4 regions of the Glutamicibacter sp. 2E12 genome follow, and region 3 is predicted to be linked to each of the others. Evidence: riboswitches for the same ligand, from Rfam matches in the RefSeq annotation. Region 3 holds a riboswitch; each other region holds the start of a gene.
What was found. Region 3 has a riboswitch for S-adenosylmethionine ahead of ACP3TE_RS05870 (acyl-CoA dehydrogenase family protein). Riboswitches for the same ligand answer to the same signal wherever they lie in the genome.
Positions count from the first base shown of each region.

Region 1: it holds a riboswitch for S-adenosylmethionine, as region 3 does, so the genes downstream of both, ACP3TE_RS07430 (flavin reductase family protein) here and ACP3TE_RS05870 (acyl-CoA dehydrogenase family protein) in region 3, are expected to answer to the same signal.
Region 2: it holds a riboswitch for S-adenosylmethionine, as region 3 does, so the genes downstream of both, ACP3TE_RS04290 (hypothetical protein) here and ACP3TE_RS05870 (acyl-CoA dehydrogenase family protein) in region 3, are expected to answer to the same signal.
Region 4: it holds a riboswitch for S-adenosylmethionine, as region 3 does, so the genes downstream of both, ACP3TE_RS10750 (OsmC family protein) here and ACP3TE_RS05870 (acyl-CoA dehydrogenase family protein) in region 3, are expected to answer to the same signal.

Region 1 is NZ_CP188297.1:1,581,915-1,585,105, reverse strand. It holds gene ACP3TE_RS07440 (hypothetical protein) at 1-42, opposite strand, end outside; gene ACP3TE_RS07435 (DUF4913 domain-containing protein) at 253-729, opposite strand; gene ACP3TE_RS07430 (flavin reductase family protein) at 1,161-1,661, opposite strand; SAM riboswitch class IV at 1,756-1,872, opposite strand; gene ACP3TE_RS07425 (long-chain-fatty-acid--CoA ligase) at 2,249-3,191, shown strand, end outside.
Region 2 is NZ_CP188297.1:942,568-945,758, reverse strand. It holds gene ACP3TE_RS04300 (LOG family protein) at 1-525, shown strand, start outside; gene ACP3TE_RS04295 (VIT1/CCC1 transporter family protein) at 589-1,692, opposite strand; gene ACP3TE_RS04290 (hypothetical protein) at 1,747-2,013, opposite strand; SAM riboswitch class IV at 2,030-2,143, opposite strand; gene ACP3TE_RS04285 (DinB family protein) at 2,211-2,798, opposite strand; gene ACP3TE_RS04280 (helix-turn-helix domain-containing protein) at 2,935-3,191, shown strand, end outside.
Region 3 is NZ_CP188297.1:1,268,047-1,271,237, forward strand. It holds gene ACP3TE_RS05870 (acyl-CoA dehydrogenase family protein) at 37-1,368, opposite strand; SAM riboswitch class I at 1,384-1,475, opposite strand; SAM riboswitch class I at 1,743-1,844, shown strand; gene ACP3TE_RS05875 (ABC transporter ATP-binding protein) at 1,850-2,671, shown strand; gene ACP3TE_RS05880 (aliphatic sulfonate ABC transporter substrate-binding protein) at 2,757-3,191, shown strand, end outside.
Region 4 is NZ_CP188297.1:2,291,672-2,294,862, reverse strand. It holds gene ACP3TE_RS10755 (DEAD/DEAH box helicase) at 1-1,503, opposite strand, end outside; SAM riboswitch class IV at 1,644-1,765, shown strand; gene ACP3TE_RS10750 (OsmC family protein) at 1,797-2,348, shown strand; gene ACP3TE_RS10745 (L-idonate 5-dehydrogenase) at 2,425-3,191, opposite strand, start outside.

The DNA of each region.
Region 1 (3,191 bases), 310 kb from region 3:
GATCGCTTGGACCGTGCTCTTTTCTGAGGTAACGCTTGACATATTTTTCCTTTTGATTGAGGCCCTGTGGAAACACGAAGAATCGCATTTTCACATGCCCTGAGTTATTGCTCCTAACTTCCAAGTTCCATTCGCCAAATGAGATTTGGCGCTGAAAATTGATGCGCAGGAGCTTTGCACGACCGAAGTCAAGATCGACTACAAGATCCGTCTCTGATCAGTCGTAGTTACTATATCAAAGAAACTTACCCACTAGAATAAATATTTTTTTGGAGGTTCAACAACTGGAAGGTGGATTTGACGTTGGTCAGGGAACAAGCCCTCCGGCGGCGCTGCATAAGGCAACGGCTGCCCTTTTTTGGACTTGTTTTCGTCGGTGTCCGCTGCCGAGGAAAACGGCCCATCCGGGTCCAGCAAGACCGCCATATGGTGGTCCGCGTGGTCACGCCACCACACGCTCATGCCGGTGCTGGGGTCCATGCGCAGATGTTCCCAGGAACGCCACAGCGCTTCCAGACGGATCACTGCCTCGTCATATTCCCACCACCGGGCAGCCCAGACCCGCGACCGGCCGTTGATCGCCCGGCGATAGACATTGCGCAGGTACTCACGGACAAACTCATCAACGGAACCGTAGTAAAGGGTTTCCTCCGGTTCAGCCTCGCCCTCGTCGTCTTGGGCTTCTTCGGCTGCCTCGTTGGCCTCCACCTGTTCGGTCACGGCGGCCACGGCCGCCTGGACAGCTCGCTGCCTGAGGGATTCCAAGAGCTCCTCAGTTAGGGCTTCATCAACCGCGGCCGTGGCCACGTTATTGATTTGCTTACGAACCGAGGCCGGTCCAGCGTGCAGCGAGGATCCATGAGCTACCTGCGCGGTTCTGTTCGACAGCCCAGGCGGGTGGCGGATATGGCGAGTTCAAGGTTTCTCGCGACAGATACTTTGATGACGAGGTTATCGCCAAATGCCTGGGGCAGCTGGCCCAAGATGGCAGGCCATGAGATTGCCAGCCATCTTGCCACGTCTTCAGGGTGGCGAGAGAGAACGGGCATTGCCGGTGTCGAGGGCTGCGGGGAACGGCTCAACCCGCCTAACCGGAATTCAAAAAGCTCCGGCCAGATCGATGATTTGATCTGGCCGGAGCTTTGGAAGATGCGAAGCGCTTATACGAGCTCAGGAATCGGCAGCGAATGGAACCGCGAATCATGGAAGATCTGTGGCGAGTGCTCGGAGGTGCGGTGCCCGTGGACTTCCATCAGGACTACCCAGTGATCCCCCGCTTCGACCTCGTTGTAGATCGAAGTCTCCAGCCACAACGTGGAGTCGTTGACGAAGAGCGCGCCCTGATCCGAGGAATAGGTATCGATTCCGCGGAACCGGTCGCCATTTTTCGACGCAATCTGAGCGCAGACACCATCATTGCGTTCGCTCAGCACTGAGACGCCAATGCGGCCAGCTTCGCGCAGCTTTGGCCAAGTGTTCGAGGACTTCTGCACGGCGAACATCACCAGTGCAGGTTCAAGGGAAACTCCCACGGTAAACGATGAAGCGACAATTCCGGTCTTCACGCCATCCAGTTCTGCACAGAGGGCGGCTACCCCTGATGGATGCTGAGCGAAAACCTTGCGCAGGGTCAACGGGTCAAGTTCAAGATTCAATGACATGGCTCGATTCCTTTGGGTCTTGCCCACCGCGCAGTAGCCTGCAAGCATTGGCTTCTCGTTACTCGAAGCCGCTTGGGCTGAAGTTCCGCGCCGTGTGCGGTACTTGTTCCAGCACATTTTGTGTGGAACCGAATCCTCACCTGGAGCACCCCACTACCGTTGAGAGGGTTGCCGATCAGCAAGCCAGGGCTTATAGCTGATGCTCTTGATTCTGTTTAAAACGATATGGCTCATGACGAACAGCCGTCAAACATTTCACTTCGCAAATCGCAATATTCGACGCAATATTCGATCCAAGGCCCCGCCAGAAGTCCTTGGGCAGTCTTTTATTCGCCATACGCCGCGCTTCTTGAACGCTTCGGCCCCATGATCGCAGCAGGCTTCCGCCGCTCTTGATTCGGCAGAACACTAACTCCTCCCCTGGGCTCGGGGCCCTGGCGCGAATTCCCTACCGCCCACCGTAATGAAACTTGGTTTCCCGGCATGACGCTGAGGTTCATGCCACTATTGGTCATGGAGTGCATTGAGTCACACTCCTGCTTATTGTTCTCCGTAACCATCGATGACGATTGAGGAATAGCCACACCATGGTAGAGATTCAGGCAAACCATTCAGAATTGACCCCACTGCGTTTCTTGGAACGCACAGCCGAGGCCTATCCGAAGAAGACCGCCGTCATCCATGGAACTCGCAGCTTCTCCTATGAAGAATTCGAAGCACGGGTGCACCGCTTTGCCCAGGCGCTGAAGGCTCGCATTGAGCCGGGCGACCGCGTGGCCGTGCTGGCACCGAATACTCCCGAAATGCTCATGGCGCATTACGCCGTACCGCTGGCAGGCGCAGTCCTCGTTGCCCTGAACACCCGACTCTCGGCCCACGAGCTGCAATACATCATTGATCATTCTGCTGCCAAGCTGATGCTTGCCGACACAGAGCTGTTGGAGAACACGAAGACCCTGCGCCGCGAGAACCCAACGCTGGAGGCGCTCATCGAGATCGCCGATGACCAGTACGCCGGAGAACGTCCGGACGTGCCCGTGGACGCCACCTTGGACGAGCTAATCGCACAAGCCTCGGATGAAAGACTTCCCTACGCCATCGCCGATGAGCGGGCTCCGATCACTCTCAATTACACGTCGGGCACCACCGGCAAGCCGAAGGGCGTGCTCTACTCGCACCGCGGCAGCTACCTGAACTCGTTGGGCGAAGCGCACCACCAGGGCTTCACCGCCAAGACCCGCTACTTGTGGACCCTGCCGATGTTCCACTGCAACGGCTGGTGCACTCCATGGGCCGTCACCGCAGCGGGAGGAACGCACCTGTGCCTGCGCGGCGTGCGCGAAGATTCCGTTTGGGATGCCATCGAGGATCTTGGAACCACCCACTTGTGCGGCGCTCCGACCGTCTGCTCCATCATCGCCGACTCCACCCGCGCCCACCAGCTCGATGCGCCACTGCGCATCACCACCGCAGGAGCTCCCCCGTCCCCGGCAATCATCTCCAAGCTGCAGAAGCTGGGCATCGAGGTAG
Region 2 (3,191 bases), 330 kb from region 3:
GGGCAAGAAGATGTCGCTACGGCATTGCAGATGCTGGCCGAAGCGCCAGATGCGATCCATCAGCGCACCGGCTGGGCGAGAACTGCGCTGATGGTCAAGGAGCGTTTCCCGAGCCAGCGGCAGTCCCTGGGCGTGCCAACCTGGTTCTACGGCCACGAGCCGCCGAATCTGTTTGCCACCCAGATTGCCAAGTTCTTCACCAATTCCATTCGTGAAGCGATTTTGCTGGAGCAGTCCAACGGCGGGCTGGTAGTTCTGCCCGGGGCCGCCGGCACGGTGCAGGAAATCTTCCAGGATGCCTGCGAAAACTACTACGCTACCGGTGCTCGCGTGGTGCCGATGGTGCTGATCGGCAAGGACTATTGGACGAGGGATCTGCCTGCTTGGCCGCTGCTTCAGGCCCTGGCCAAGGACCGTGTCATGGAACAGAAGATTGCTCTGGTGGAAACCGCCGAAGAAGCGATGGAGTTCATCCAGAGCATGCAAACCCTGCGCCGGCGTACCCGGCGGCCGGAGAACAGCTAGAGCACGGCATGGAAAATGCCGGTACAGCCAAAGCTGTACCGGCATTCGAATCGCAGCAGGCTGCTATCCGATGCTGACGTCGAAGATCAGGCCCAAGCAGTAGGTGATGGCCGCTGCGCCCCAGCCGATGGCTAGCTGGCGCAGGCCGCGCTTGAGCGGGGAGGCACCGGAAAGCAGTCCCACGATCCCTCCGGTGATCATCAGGGCCACGCCTACCAGGACTACCGAGACGAGGATCGCGGTCATGCCGGAGAGCCCAAGGATATAAGGCAGGATCGGCACGACCGCGCCGGAAGCGAAAAGGATGAACGAGGTGGCCGCCGCGCCGGTGGCCGACCCCAGTTCCTGGTGCTCCTTCTCGAGTTCTTCGCCGCGGCCTTCCGGGTTCAACGAGAAGTCGGGGTTGCAATCGCAGGTGAACAGGCCCATGCGTTCTGCGGCCCGGTGCGCTGCATCTTCATCGCTCATTCCGCGGGCCTTGTAGATCAGCACCAGCTCGTTGGCGTCCAGATCGAGGTTCGGGGCGGCGGTTAGCGTGACCTGGGTTGGTCGCGAGGCGGTCAGCAGCTCGCGCTGGGAACGCACCGAGACGTATTCGCCAGCTGCCATGGACAGTGCGCCGGCCAGCAAACCGGCAACACCGGAGAACAGCACGAAGGTCGCTGAAACACCGGTCGCACCGATACCCATGATCAACGCCAGGTTGGAAACCAGCCCGTCGTTGGCGCCGAAGACCGCAGCGCGGAAGTTGCCCGAAAGGCGCGCACGGCCTGCTGTAGCCAGCGCCCGGACGACCTCTTCGTGGACCTGTTCGTCGGCCGCCATCTGCGCGGTGGCGTCCTTGTCGTCGCGGTAGGGCGAACTGCTTTCGGAGCGCTGGGCCATGGCCAGCACGAAGACCGAACCGAAATGCAATGCCAGGAAGCGCAGCATGGTGCGTCGCAGCGACGGGCGGACTTCCTTGAAATGCTCGCCGAGCAGGACGCGCCAGTGGGATTCGTGGCGGGCTTCCGCCTCTGCAAGGCCCAGCAGGATTTGCCGTTCTTGACCGGTTTTCTTTTCCGCGAGGGCCCGGTAGATGGAGCCTTCGGCGACTTCATCTGCGAGATACTTGCGCCATCGCTGGATCTGCGCTTTGGTAGGTTCGGTTTCTGGGTGCTGTGGCATCGCGACGATGACCCTCCTGGAACATGGATTTTCCAATGAAACCCGTGGATCGGATCAACCACCCAGTTTAGTCAGGGCTCCTGCACTTGGGAATTTGGCAAGGCTAAAAGCAATTCGCTTGCCCGCGGGATCTCCGGCTACCGGCAGCACCAGCTGCAATTCAGAAGTGGCCGGATCATAGGTCGGCCGGCGGGCGCAACGGGCAATGAGCTGTTCAAGCCTGAGCGGATCTGCAACGTAGCGGGTGCGCCAGCGGCCTTCGGCCTTGAACTGCACTTGGCCGGTCTGGCGGTCGATGACGGGCAGAATCGGATATGCCATGGGACGTCAACTCTCTTGCGAGCTCTTGCCCGTGCACCTGTTGATGCGCGGACCGCTTCCTCATCCGAACCACCCATGAACTTGGGGTTGGTGCGCGGCCAGTCGGAGCTTGGCGCCGCGTCTCGTGAAGCAACATTTCCGATGGTACCGCCGGTGGCAGGGCGCGGTGAAGTCCGAATGCGTAATATGACTGCGGCTCAGCTGCCCGGGGCAAAGGCATTGGCCAGTTGCTGCAGCTTCTCGCGTTGTTCGGCCCATTGCCCCGCGGTGTAGCCGGGCAGCAGATCCAGTTGCGCGGTCCAGCCAGCACGGCCATCGAGCTGCTCGCGAATAATGTCCAAATGCCCTGCATGGCGGGAGGTCTCGGCGAGCGCATGGATGAGCAGGTGATCCAATGTGGTATTCCCGGCTGGCCCCCACCACGGTACCTCTACGGGGCTGACCAGGGGCAGGGTGCTGATGGCCTCATCGGCGAAGGCGATGGCTTTCCGATAGAGGCCGATCAGCTGTTGCGCGCGCATGTCTGCTGGCGGAAGGAAATCCGCGTCGGGATCATGCGGAGCTATGAACTCGCGAACGTAGCGGTCATTGGCCTTGCGCTTGAGGCAGGTGCCGAAATATTCGTATTCATTGATCGCCAAATGGTGTAGTACACCCAGGATATGGGTGCCCGTAGGGGTGAGCGGGGTGCGGGCCAGGTGCTCGGCGAGGCCTTCTGCCTTGAAGATCGCATTCTCGCGTGCGTCGTTCAGGTACCCGCAGAGCTTGTCCTTGGTGCTGTCCATGGACAGAGTCTAGTGACCGTGGTGGGTCCGCGGTAGGGGCGCCGTGTGTTTACCATTGGTAAACTTGCCCCGCAGGCCTTGAAGCCAAAGTGGTTGCGGTTGTAGTTGCTGCAAAAAACGTCGATGGAGCCAAACGATGAAAACCTTGCCAGTTGAACCAACCGGTGCTGCGATCAACATCGGTGCGAGGCTGCGCGGGGTGCGCCAGACCCAGCGCATGACCATTGACCAGGTCGCCGAGCTATCCGGACTGACCAAAGGTTTCCTCTCACGTGTCGAGCGCGACCTGACCAGCCCTTCGGTTTCGACCCTTTTGCGGTTGTGCGAAGTGCTGGGCATGGAAGTAGGTACCCTCTTCGAGGTTCCAGAAACGAAACTGGTCCGCCTGGAGCA
Region 3 (3,191 bases):
TAATCGTGGAAAGTTGCTGGTTTACGTCGCAGGCCCTCAAGCCCGCTGGGTCGAATCTTCGCCGGTGACGGACAGCCGCTGCGGCTGGACCCCGTTGATCTCGTAGTCCCCGACGATGCGCGCCTTGTAGATCGCCGGGTTATGGGTGGCGATGGTGCGCGCATTGCGCCAATGCCGGTCCAGGTTGCAGCCGCTTCTGGTGGAAGAGGCTCCCAGTGCGTCGAAGAGCTTGCTGGTCACGCCGATGGCCAGTGGCTGCACCACGGTTTGCGCGCGGTTGGCGGCCAGCTCGCATACGGCGTAGCGTTCCTCGTCGTTCAGTCCCGGATCGCCCAAGGCGGCTTCAACTTCAAGGACTGCGCCGATCACCACGGAGTCGGCAGCGAAGGACTCCGCGGAAACTTCGCCCACCAGCTGGAGGACCTGGGGTTCCTGGTATACCGGCACCCCGGTTCCAGTGGTGAAGATGCGGGTGCGTGCCTGCACCGCGTGACGCAGGTCGTTCAATGCGGCGCGGGCGATGCCTGCCTGCACGGCCATGAGCACCAGCTGGAAGATCGCCGCTTCGGAGTCATTGGTCTGCTGCGGCATGAAGCAATCCACCGGGACCTGGTGGAATTCGGTAGTGCCGGTTCCGGTGAGGCCCTGGCCGAACCCATCCCAGTCGTCGAGGATCTTGACGCCGCTGCGCTGGGTGGAGACCACGGCGATCTGGCGGCCGGCGAGCTCCGGGTGGGCCACGGCAACGGTGGTCCAGTCGGCAAAAATGGTGCCGGTGCAGTAGTACTTTTCACCGTCGATCACCCAGCGCCCGTCCACGGTGCTGGCCTTGGTGTTCAAGGTGCCCAGGGCGTTGCCACCGCGTTCGGTGTAGGCGTTGCCGATAATCTGCCCGGCAGCGATGCGAGCGACCCACTTCTTGCGCAGCTCTTCGTCCTCCAGCGCCAAGACGTTCTCGACGAATGCGATATGCGCACGCCACAGCTGGCCTACGTGGGAGTCCGCCTCGGACAGCTCGATGAGCAGACGGAAGACATCCACCAGCCGTGCGCCGTAGCCCCCGTCGGCAACGGAAAGGCGCAGCGCACCGAAACGCTCGCGATTCAGCAGGCCTACCTGCTCGAAAGGAAGCACGCGGTTCAAGTCGCGGTCCTTGGCTGTCGCGGCGATCTGCGCAAAAACGGGACGGAAAATTTCGGCCAGCCGGTCGTATTGCTCATCCGCACTTGGTCCGGGGGTGATTTTCAGCAATTGCCTGGTCGGCAGCTGTTCTTCAAACTTGTCCAGGTCCATTGTGGTGGCCTGCGAAGGGTCACTGAGCTGGTTGAAGTCCAGTCCGAGGGCATTGTGCGATTCACCAATAGGCATCAGGGTTCTCAATTCTTTCCATCGGTCCTGGCGGTAGCACCGTCCCGCTATTGGGGTGGTTGCTGCGGCGTCGTGGAGCCAGATCTCTCAGCCGCTCTGGATGGGTCGTAATTCATTTGTAACGGTAATAAACCGGCGTTTCCAACCCGCGAAGTCACATTTCGTCCCAGTGCCGGCAGTGCCCATCTTCAAATTTCACAGCCTAATCCGCGTCCTGCCGAAGATGAGTTGCAAAGTTTTGCTTAATGTCGAGCAAACCGGCCTGCAATAAAATAAATAACGAAATTTCTGGGCAATGTGACGTAGTTGTCGAAGATTTTTTCATATTACGCAAGATTTGCGTTCAAATCGTTCGACTCGTTGTAATGGACACGTAACCATCCCGAGCGGCCGAGAGATCTGGCTCCACGACGCCGCAGCAACCACCTTTGGAGTTTTGCTCTGCAGGCCGGTGCTACCGCCAGGAACGATGGAGATGAACATGACTCTTTCCTTTGCAGCGCCCGAGGCAGCTCCCGTTGCCTCAGCTTCAAGCGCCCTGGACGTGCAGTTCAGCAACGTGTCGCGAACCTTCACCACCAAGATGGAAAGCCGCACCGTTCTGACCGATATCAACCTGCAAATTCCAGCAGGTCAAGTCGTGGCCATTCTTGGAGCCAGCGGTTGCGGAAAATCCACGCTGCTGCGTTCAGTATCGGGCTTGGACCACCCCACCACCGGCACCATCCGCACCGGCACCCGCGAGGTCACCGGCATCAACGAGTTATGCGCCGTTGCCTTCCAGGAGCCCCGGCTGCTGCCATGGCGCTCGGTTCGCCAGAACATTGCACTGGGCCTGGCACCGGAAACCGATAAGCGCGCCGGCAACTCGCTGATCGATGAGTTGATCGAGCTGACCGGTCTGAGCCATGCAGCCAGCTTGCGCCCACGCGAGATCTCCGGAGGCATGGCGCAACGGGTTTCGCTGGCTCGCGCGCTGGCTCGGCGCCCGGGTGTATTGCTTCTTGATGAACCCTTCGGCGCCCTCGATGCGCTGACACGCTTGAAGATGCAGGATCTGCTGCTCTCGATTCACGCATCGTTCCCCACCACTGTTCTCATGGTGACCCATGATGTGGACGAGGCGTTGACTTTGGCTGACCGCGTGATTGTTCTGGGGCGAGGCGCTGGGCATAGTGCAGCGGGCGTCATCGAGGATCTGTCCATCTCAGCTGTGCATCCACGCCGGCATACCGATGAAAAGTTCGTTGCAGATCGCCTGCACCTATTGCGCCTGCTCGGCGTCGACCCAACCAACCATTAGTCCCGGCCACGCCGTGGGTCCCGAACCATTCGTCCCCTTTGCCTTTTCACCTACACCGCTTGCACGCACAATTCTAGGATTCTCCATGCTTTTGAACCGTCTCACCCGCCGCACTGCATTGTCCGCCGCCGCCTTGATCGTTGGCGCAGTTGCCCTGACCGGCTGTGCTGGCGAAAACGCTACAGCCTCCTCGGATGGTCAGACCCTGTCCATCGACTTTGCCACTTACAACCCGCTGAGCCTGGTACTCAAGGAAAAGGGATGGTTGGAAGCAGCCGCCAAGGAGCAGGGCGTAAATGTCGAATGGATCCAGTCCGCTGGTTCCAACAAGGCCAATGAAGCTCTTCGCGCCGACGCAATCGATGTTGGTTCCACAGCCGGTTCCGCTGCGCTCCTGAACCGTTCGAACGGTGCACCCATCAAGACCATCGCACTGTATTCGCAGCCGGAATGGGCGGCCCTGGTAGTGGATAAGGACTCGAAAATCGAGTCCGTTGAAGATCTCGCTGGCAAGACCGTG
Region 4 (3,191 bases), 1.0 Mb from region 3:
GAGCACTTCCACAGACAAGTCGAACCAGTCCCCCGTGCTTTCGCCGGCTTCGACACTGACAGCGGCCGGGGCGTGGCTGATCCGGTACTTCGGCAGCCTGTTCTGCTCTTCAACGACCACATCGGGATGCTCTGCCAATAGCGGCAATGCGTAGACCAAGAAATCGATGGATTCGGAGGTGCTGAATTCCTTCGGCGGGAAGATTCCTGAAGAGGTCAGTTGCCCCAAGGAAGCCTGCGCGCCGAGCTTGTCCTGCACCGAAGCAGCAATTTCCTTTTCCACGGCATACTGGCGGGGGCCCGCGGAGGCGTACTCCCAGGAATAGCTCACGGTCAGCGGAGTTCGGATGCTCTCCAGGGACAGCTTGAGGCTGGGGCGTGCTGGAACAGGGATGCTGTAGCTGTCATCCTCGCTCTTCAACGGTGCCATCAGGCGCAATCGGTCCAGGTGCTGGCGCTCGAAAAGCTCAACGCCTTCCTGCGGGATGGATTGCGCACCGGATTCAATAAATGTGGCCAGTTCCTTCGTGACCGGTTCAGCGAACCGGGCCAAACCGATTTCCCTGGCCTTCGGCAAGGGGCTGGACGCGTAAGCCAACAAGGTCGGCGGCGTGCCTATGGGCAAGAGGTAGACGTGCTCTTCGCTCGGCCCGCGCAGCTTCCCTTCCATGCTCAGGCCATGTTCACCGCGACGCACATCCACGTGTGCCATGGCTGGTTGCTCGCTGAACTCCACCGGGGCCTTGGCCGTAGAACCGCCGTTGACGATCTGCACTCCAGCTTCACGCAGGGCTTCGAACGCATCCAGCAGGTCCTGGCCTGGAAGATCCATCAAGGAGATCCACTCCTTGGGATCCCACGAATGGCGATAAGTATCTTGTTCAACGTGTTCACGCAACCGGTCCAGTTCAACGACCGCACGACGCTGCTTCTTGGAGAACCGCGTATCAAAAGCAACATTGCGCCAGCTGATCCCGGTTTGGATCCAGGGGCTCTTGGTGCCCTGGCGGGCCGGGCGTGCCTGCAAGGTCAGCGCGTCCTCGCCGCCATAACGCGGTTCGCTTACCACTTTCAGGATCAATCCCAGCGGTTCTTCGGCAACCAGCGGCTCATCGGAAATGACTGGAAGCAGACGGTCAAGGGTACGTTCCCACTGCGGCTTGCTATTGCGTTTCCAAGCGTGGGGATCCACCCCGGAGTCGGAGACGAAAAAGCCCTGGTCTTCTTCGGTGGTGACCTCAATGAGCAAGGCGGCGACATCTTCACAGGACTGAACCCCCGGATGCTTGCCGCAGAAGCTGGTGAAGCTGATATTGCCCTCGGTGATTTCCAATTGGGCCATCACCGATTCACGCAGCACCACACCGGAGATGCGGGTAGATCCCGGTTGCATTACCCGGTTGGCGATCTGCACTTTTCCGGAATCACACAGGAATTGGCCCAGGTTGTATTCGGATTCGGTCACCAAGGTCTGGGCCGCAGAAAGTGTCAGCTGGAATTCCATACTCGCCGTTCATTGTTCGTGCAGTGGGCGCCCGAGAGCTAGATTCCATCTTAGCGAGCCGGAAAGCAAGATGCCCGGTGACGAAAAGTTACTTCTGCCCTTTACCCGCGGGCCCTGCAACCGATAGAAATTAATCACTGAATCACGAGTTCCACTCTTTGAGCCCTGGCTGAGTGGACGGCAACCCTCCTGCGTCATTGTGCGGGGTGCCCCAGGTGAAGATTCGACGCATCTTGAACGCAAAGATGCGTAAGCGATGGCGCCCCTTGCGCCAGAAAGGGGATCAATTCCCCATGACTAATGCAGCATCTGCCCCAACCGTATCCGAAGACCGCGCACAGCGCCTGCAGGAAGCAGGCAAGGGCTGGGGCGAACGAATTTCGGCTGCCCCGCAAAGTGCCCAATTGACTTTCACCGTCGAGGGCGAAGGCTTCGATTCGGTAGCCAGCAACATTGTCTCCGGCAAGCACACCTTCCAGGTCGACGAGCCAGCTGCCCTGGGCGGCAGCGACCTGGCCGCAAGCCCCGTGGAATACGCGCTCGGAGCGCTCATCTCCTGCCAGGTTGTGGTCTACCGCTTGTACGCGCAGAACCTCGGCATCCAGGTGGACGACGTGAAGATCCAGGCCAATGGCCACCTCGATGTCCGCGGACTCTTCGGCATCGACCAGACCATCCGCCCCGGCTTCTCGTCGGTGGATCTGGACATCCGGATTGCCGGACCGGAATCAGCTGAACGCTATGAAGAACTGCGCCGCGCAGTGGATGCACACTGCCCGGTGCTGGACCTCTTCGCCAATCCGGTGCCCGTGACAACCGCGGTAAGCATCGCAGAGACCAACTAGAGTTCGCTGAACTAAAAAGCACCGCGGCGGCCCCCGACTTCAGGGGCCGCCGCGGTGCACTTCTAGCTGAAGCCAACTATTGCCCCAGGAAGTTCAGCAGGACTTTGCCGGAGCGAGCCGAATCCTTGGCCGTTTCGAAGGCTTCAAGCGCATCGGCGACCGGGAACTCGTGGGTTACCGCCTCGGAAACCTGCAGTGAACCGTCGGCCAGGGCAGCAAGCACATGGTCGATTTCGTCGTTGAAGCGGAAGGAACCAACCAGTTCCAGCTCGCGGGTAATAGCCAGCGAAATGAGTGCGGGTTGTTCTCCTGAGGGCAGCAACCCGACCATGACCACTCGACCGCCGCGCACGGCACCGCGCACGGCGGAGGCCAACCCGCGGAAGTTGCCGCTGGCCTCGATCACCACGTCCGCGCCCACCTGGGCAAGAGCTTCCTGGTCATCGGCGCGCAAAGTTGAAGTGGCACCGAGTTTCCCGGCGATTTCCAACGGCTTCTCGTGCATGTCCACTGCGATGATTTCTTTGGCTCCGGCACGCTTGAGCACTGCTACAGCGAGAGCTCCGATCGGCCCAGCACCAATAACCAGCGCCTTCTTGCCGGCGACTTCACCGGCGCGCGACACCGCATGCCAAGCAACCGCAGCCGGTTCTGCCAGTGCCGCATCACGCAGTGCTAAGCCAGCAGGCAGCTCACGCAGCATGCGTGATGGCAGGTTCACTTCGCGGGCGAATGCGCCCTCGGTGTGCGGGTAGCGGGCGGCCGAGCCCAGATAGGTGCACCCCGGGGAAAGATTCGGGCGGTCGGCCGGGTAGGGTTCCCCGGTCTCGCCTGGTGTTGCCG